2 regions of the Rossellomorea sp. FS2 genome follow, and region 1 is predicted to be linked to the other one. Evidence: riboswitches for the same ligand, from Rfam matches in the RefSeq annotation. Region 1 holds a riboswitch; the other holds the start of a gene.
The links. Region 1 has a riboswitch for FMN ahead of ribD (bifunctional diaminohydroxyphosphoribosylaminopyrimidine deaminase/5-amino-6-(5-phosphoribosylamino)uracil reductase RibD). Riboswitches for the same ligand answer to the same signal wherever they lie in the genome.

Region 1 (3,408 bases):
AAGAGCGGAGGGGGGAAGTCATCATCATCCAGCCCCAGGAACCACTCCAAGTAAGCAGGATCGAGAAAAACCCTGCTAAACTGGATGCTCTTTACCAACAGGGGTATCGAGACGCAGAAGCACAGCTGAACCGGATTTTATCGTGGACATAAGAGCTGGGACAAACGTGTTTAGTAAAGCCCGAATTCAATTGCCTACAGTCAGGCACTTGAATTCGGGTTTTTAGTTTGTTTCCTGTGACCATTCAGATCATTGTTTCCAGCTGGAGTGCAAGACGAAGACTCCTGCTGGAAGAGTAGCTGATGTGAGATCCCGCAGGCTTGCCGAGGAGGCTCACGGGCTCCCCGAAGTCTTTCCCGGAAATCATGAGCGGTATAAAGAACCTGCATTGATCGGGTTCGTCATGTCATGGTACCTTTTTCGTGTTGACCCAACTTCTTTTCTGTTCTGCATGTGATGGATGGTTCATAGCATAGTAGTGATTCCTGCTTGAAAGGACGGGCTTAAATGAATCTCTATCAAATCTACAAGAACGAGCAGTATACCCTCCTTTTCAGGGGAACGATGTACTTCCTGGTCGGTGTCGGCATGCTCCTCGTCATGCATGACCTTTTCTATTTTCCCCTGTTGATTTTCATACCTGCCTGTTCCAATCTGTATCTTTCAGTCAGTATGAACAGGGAGTTGAGGAAAGCGTACCGAATCTGGTTCCGCGAATTGCCGGTATCAAGCAGCACACTGATTGGGGTCTCAACGAAGGAAGGGTATTTTTTTGTGAAGACCAATGGATGGGTGAAGTATGCCATCCATCGGCAGCAGCCCCTCAGTCCCAGAAAAGATTACGCCTTTTACAGGGAAAATAAAGATCCCCTTCCGATTTTAAAGAGAAAGCGGGTCCTGAACATGGATCATTCCGTGGGAAAACGGTTCATCTTAAAATACGCCAGCCGGACCGCTCTCGAGTGGAGAAGCCTTGAGAATGATAAAATCCTGATTTATAAGGGGGCCGAAAAGTGGATACTGAACTTTAATGGCGTAAATATGTTTGCCATCCAAACCGGGATTCTGCCGACGAACCTCCATGCCATTTTTGATGCCCACCACACCTTGATTACGATGTATGAATCCTACTCGGATGAATTGGACTGGTTATTCGCCTTTCTTTGGCATCTTGATCAGGAGTTCTATATCACGCCATAAGAAAACCGCCCACTTGAAAAAGAACGTACGTTCGTATATAATCAGCTCATACCAGGCAGAATGGAGTGGGCTTATGGACCCCTTGATGAGAAAAGCGATCGAAGAAGATATACTATTGAAAATCATCTATATCGACCGTCAATCCCGGCTGAGTGAGAGGGTCATACACGTTGTGTCCATAACCGCTACCCATGTTCGTGCCTACTGTCATACGAAGCGGGGGATCAGGATGTTCCGGCGTGAGAATATCCTTTCAGCGGGGATGATCAGGGATAGGAAATTCGGCGCATGAGGGCACCGAGATCCCGTCCGCAACAGGTAGATCGAGTGATATCACGCAGCTGAGGCAAAAAACTCAATGCTTGACAATCAATTTGTGTTGAGGTGATAATCAGTACATAATCGAATAGGTTTCCTTCGGGGCAGGGTGGAATTCCCTACCGGCGGTGATGAGCGTATGCTCTCAGTCCGTGACCCGGCTAATGGTTATTAGACGGTGGATTTGGTGAAACTCCAAAGCCGACAGTGAAAGTCTGGATGGGAGAAGGAACGGCAAGTGTGTATCACTGATTTTTTAAACGATCAGGATAGATGCTTTATTTCGTCATGCCAAACTTCCCCCAAGACTACGTTCTTGGGGTTTTTTTATGAATGAATCAGGAGGTGAATGAAGAAATTGGAACTCAATGAATACATGAACCTTGCCCTTCAACTGGCAAGGGCCACTCAAGGACAGACCTCACCAAACCCGGTCGTGGGAGCAGTGGTGGTTAAAGATGGTTCCATTGTGGGCACCGGATCGCATCTCAAGGCAGGCGGCCCTCATGCAGAGGTCCATGCAATCAGGGAAGCGGGTGATAAAGCCGAAGGGGCAGATATATATGTGACCCTCGAGCCTTGTTCCCATCACGGGCGTACGCCTCCGTGTGCAAACCTGATCATCGAGAGCGGGATCAAACGCGTTTTCATCGCTTGCAAGGATCCCAATCCTCTTGTAGGAGGGAGGGGAATCGAGCGGTTGAAGGAAGCAGGCATTGATGTCCACCTCGGCATGGGAGAGTCAGAAGCCCTTGAGCTCAATAAGCATTTCTTCCACTTCATCCGGACAGGCACACCCTTTGTGACGCTGAAGTCCGCCGTGACATTGGACGGCAAGACTGCCTCTTCGTCCGGAGAAAGTAAATGGATCACATCGCAACAATCAAGACTGGACGTCCACTATGATCGTCACCGGCATGACGCGATAGTAGTTGGAGTCAACACCATCATTCAAGACAATCCGCACCTGACCACCCGTTTGCCCCAAGGTGGAAAAAACCCCATTCGACTTATCGTGGATACGCACCTGCGTACCCCGATTCACTCCCATATCATTCAAGATCGTCAAAGCCCGACCATCCTCATCACAGGATGTGAGGTGCCTGAGTTTCGTAAGCAGGCATACATTCAGGAGGGATGTGAAATACTCTCCCTATCAAGTCCGGCCATCACCATGAAAGAGCTTGTCGGTGAGCTTGGAAAAAAATCGATTACCTCGGTTTATGTAGAAGGTGGAAGCAGCATTCACGGCAGCTTCCTTCAGGAGGAGGCCTTCCAGGAGCTCATCCTTTATATGGCCCCGAAACTGCTCGGAGGACGGAACTCGTTCCCAAGCTTCGGCGGAGATGGTTTCCCATCCATAGCCGAAGGGCTCCCCGTGGAGATCCAAAGTATCGAAACAATCGGGAAAGACATTAAGATTACCGCGGTACCCCAGGAAAGAAAGGAAGGTCGAGCATGTTCACAGGAATCATAGAAGAAATCGGCAGTGTGAAGGCCGTACGTTCATCCGCCTCTTCCATGGAGCTGAAGCTTGCTGCAGGAAAGGTCCTGGGTGATGTGGCAATCGGAGACAGTATATCGGTGAACGGAGTATGCCTGACGGTCACCACATTTTCAAAAAATGAGTTTACAGCAGATGTGATGCCAGAAACCTTCAAAGGGACGTCCCTCAGGAACCTTAAAACGGGAACCCGGGTGAACCTTGAGCGTGCGATGGCGGCAGGAGGCAGGTTCGGCGGTCACTTCGTCAACGGCCACGTGGATGCAGTCGGCACCATCAAAAGCCTGCAGGAACTGGAAAATGCCCTTTACGTCACCATCAAAATCCCTTCGGACCTTTCTGTGTTCTTTGTCCAGAAAGGATCCGTCGCCATCGACGGTACGTCC
Region 2 (3,408 bases), 160 kb from region 1:
AACCGGCATCCCTTTTTGGAAAAGCTCAAGGGTTTTTTTCGTCGAAGCGGTGAGGGGTTGGATATGCTCATTTTCCTCTATGATCGAATAGACTATCGGGTAGGCACCTGCATCGTGTTTGGCACGTGCGATGATAAAGTGGAGAAGGTTCAGGAATCTGAACCGGTACTCCTCACGGTCCACACCGAATCTGTCGGCTGATTGCCCTTCCGTGGTTCCGTAGTCCCTGTATCCCGTAAGCCGCTGCACAAGGATCCCTGGATCTTCACCAGATGTTGTTTGGGATAGCAATGTGTACAGCTCTTCAAACAGCTTCGCTGACAAAACTTCGGTCTTCCCCTGCTTCCGGATGAACCCTTTTAACCAATCTTGAACTTTCCGGTCCCTTTGCACGGGGAAATACGACGTTTCGTTCATTCGAGCATTGGATAACACCTGTACCAGTAGGCTGAGCCTCTTCCACAGGAGGATGGCCTGATCACCATGCTTTAATCCATCCATATGGGCAGGATACGGTTTTTCCTGAAAGTAGGACGCCACTCCCTCTTCTCCCGAACGGGTCAGCCGGGCGCGGTTATCATCGCTCAGGGTGATGGAGCCTTCTTCCTGTAGCTCAGCAATGCACCGGTCAAAGTAGTCCCTTTTCAGTTTTGGAAGTGACAGGAAGAGAGCCTGCAACCCAAAGAGATGTGCATCCTGTATGGACTGAGAAGATTTTTTCCCTTTGATGATATGGTAAACGGAATACACAGACCGTTCCTCCCCCAGCCTTTCCAGGGAATCCAAAATCAAATAGTGAAGATATGTCAATGCAATGACTCCTTAACGTGTAGGTTATTGTCAAATATTGTACCACGAAAACACCCTTAAACGAGGTTTTGTTTTGACGGAAACGGATAAAAATATGAAAAAGAGTACCTAACTATTGAAAAGTTACCCATTCCTCTATAAAATGATGAATAGTAATTGATTTTCACCATTAAACAACGTGTATAATGATGAATTATATAGAATTATCTTCGGGAGGTTTTTTCTTTGCCAAAGTATACGATCGTGGACAAAGATACATGTATCGCTTGTGGAGCTTGCGGTGCAGCAGCACCAGATATTTATGATTATGATGATGAAGGCATTGCATTTGTCACGCTGGACGATAACCAAGGGACTGTTGAAGTTCCGGATGTCCTCGAAGATGACATGGTAGATGCATTCGAAGGTTGCCCTACTGATTCCATCAAGGTGGCTGACGAACCATTCGACGGCGATGCGTTGAAATTCGAATAGGATGTAAAAAAGACGGCGATTGGTTCGCCGTCTTTTTTATGTTGTGCGAAAAGAAATGAGCCTCCGGGGAGGCTCATTTCTTATTAGGCCATGCGTCGATTTCCGAATTGCTTCGACAGCCATTTCTGGATTCTGATGAACAGCAGGGTAAAGACGACTGCCACCAGGATCCCCTTAAGAATATTGAATGGAACGATACCGGTCACGATGACTTCTGCCGGCAGTTCGAAATTCATGAAATATTTATAGGCTGGAAGGAAGATGAAATAATTCATGATCCCCATGCCGATGCTCATGACCAGCGTACCGGTTACTAGCCCGGTAAGAAGGCCTTTTTTCGTTTGGAAACGTGAGTAGATAAGGTGAACAGGTAAAATCAGGAGGATCCCAGCAGCAAAGTTTGCCACATGTCCTACCGGTACACCTGTTTCAGAACCGGTCAATACATAATCAATCACATTCTTGAATAGCTCCACCAGGATCCCTGCAACTGGTCCCAGCGCTACCGTTGCCATCAAGGCCGGAACATCACTGAAGTCGATCTGCAGAAACGCCGGAAAAGGCGGGATAGGGAAGTTTAAAAGCATCAATACATACGAAATGGCACTCAACATACCAACGGTGACGAATGTGCGTGTCGTCATTTTCTTCATAGCACTCTCTCCTTTTGGAGATTCATCTCAATCGAAGATGGTCATGCCCGAGCCCCAATAAAAAACTCCCAGATAAATGTTATCCAGGAGAGTTAAAGGCATGCTCGAATAGACATTCAGACTTCCCTTTTCTGAACGCATTGGCAGTAACCTTCATCTTCTCCCATCCAGACTATACTGTCGGCTTTGGAGTCTCACCAAATCCTGCCTCAAAAAGGCTCGCGGGCTTAGAAGCAACAGTGCTTCATCACCGCCGGTAGGGAATTGCACCCTGCCCCGAAGATGAATCATATTATTTTATTCTTACTCATTATACATAAGAAGTGCCATTATGTGAAGAGTAATGCTTTGAATTCGAAACAATCAGTGGATCCTTAACGTTTGCGATGGATAGATCGGCGCATCCCTGCGTAAATCATTGGCCGCCAAAAGCTTGTCCAGTTCTATTCCATGGGCAACGGCAATAGAATAAAGTGTGTCTCCCTGTTCAACCTGATAGGAAGCCTCCCTCAAACTCAGCTCCTGACCGACCGCGATCGTGGCATCCTTCAGACCGTTCCATTTCATGAGGTCATCCACACTCAGGCCGTGCTGATTGGAAATGGACCATAACGTATCGCCTTTCTTCACCCGATACTGATCACCTCCAGCCTGTGAAGCCGCAACGGTCTGATAAGGATCTTTCTTATCAGCAAATACCACTTGTCCGACCCCGCCTTGTCCGAAGACGACAAAAGGATCGATGGCATTTTCCTTTTCAAACGTCCATTCCCCTGCATGAATCTCAAAATGAAGATGGGGGCCGGTGGATATCCCGGTATTCCCAAGCTTCCCGACCGGCTCACCCCTATGTACTTCCTGCCCTTCTTTCACCCCTCTTGAAATGAGATGAGCATAGACCGTCTCATATCCATTTTCATGACGAACGAATACCACATGACCATAGCTATCAGATAAGTACGATCTTGTCACGACCCCATCTGCCACCGAATGAACGGGGCTGCCTTCCTCGCCCCCGATGTCCATCCCTTTATGGGTCCCGGATCTCGAACCGAACACATCCGTAATGGTTCCATCAACCGGAAATCTCCATTCGGCAGTGGAATCACTTTCGGCCTTCGCGACTCTCCCCGTCATGAAAATCATGCCTACACACAGCGCCAACACAATCACAATCAACAGTCTCCGACCATAATCAGCAATCATACCGTTCCTCCTAATAAATGCTCACCCAAAACAAAACAATACCTCTCACTATATGCCCCTAAAAGCTCCACTATTCCAAAAAAACCCTACCCATCAGTCTGCCATTAAACAAGAGAAATATACCAAGAAAAGCGCAGGCGGGTCGCTTTGAGGCGACAAGCATAAGACGAAGAAGCCGGAAAGGCGTTCTTGGCCTTTTTGGATTCTTCGGCTTATGACCTCGAGCCTCTACCCACCGGAGCTAGACAAGTAGAAAAGCGCAGGC

Region 2: it holds a riboswitch for FMN, as region 1 does, so the genes downstream of both, ACNA6I_RS03560 (ECF transporter S component) here and ribD (bifunctional diaminohydroxyphosphoribosylaminopyrimidine deaminase/5-amino-6-(5-phosphoribosylamino)uracil reductase RibD) in region 1, are expected to answer to the same signal.

What each region holds. Positions count from the first base shown of each region.
Region 1 is NZ_JBLRVS010000001.1:835,979-839,386, forward strand. Features, by position in the region: gene ACNA6I_RS04490 (patatin-like phospholipase family protein) at 1-152, shown strand, start outside; gene ACNA6I_RS04495 (hypothetical protein) at 245-367, opposite strand; gene ACNA6I_RS04500 (hypothetical protein) at 508-1,200, shown strand; gene ACNA6I_RS04505 (hypothetical protein) at 1,286-1,492, shown strand; FMN riboswitch at 1,610-1,753, shown strand; gene ribD (bifunctional diaminohydroxyphosphoribosylaminopyrimidine deaminase/5-amino-6-(5-phosphoribosylamino)uracil reductase RibD) at 1,868-2,995, shown strand; gene ribE (riboflavin synthase) at 2,977-3,408, shown strand, end outside.
Region 2 is NZ_JBLRVS010000001.1:671,985-675,392, reverse strand. Features, by position in the region: gene ACNA6I_RS03570 (helix-turn-helix domain-containing protein) at 1-810, opposite strand, end outside; gene ACNA6I_RS03565 (ferredoxin) at 1,036-1,284, shown strand; gene ACNA6I_RS03560 (ECF transporter S component) at 1,368-1,937, opposite strand; FMN riboswitch at 2,089-2,225, opposite strand; gene ACNA6I_RS03555 (M23 family metallopeptidase) at 2,301-3,143, opposite strand.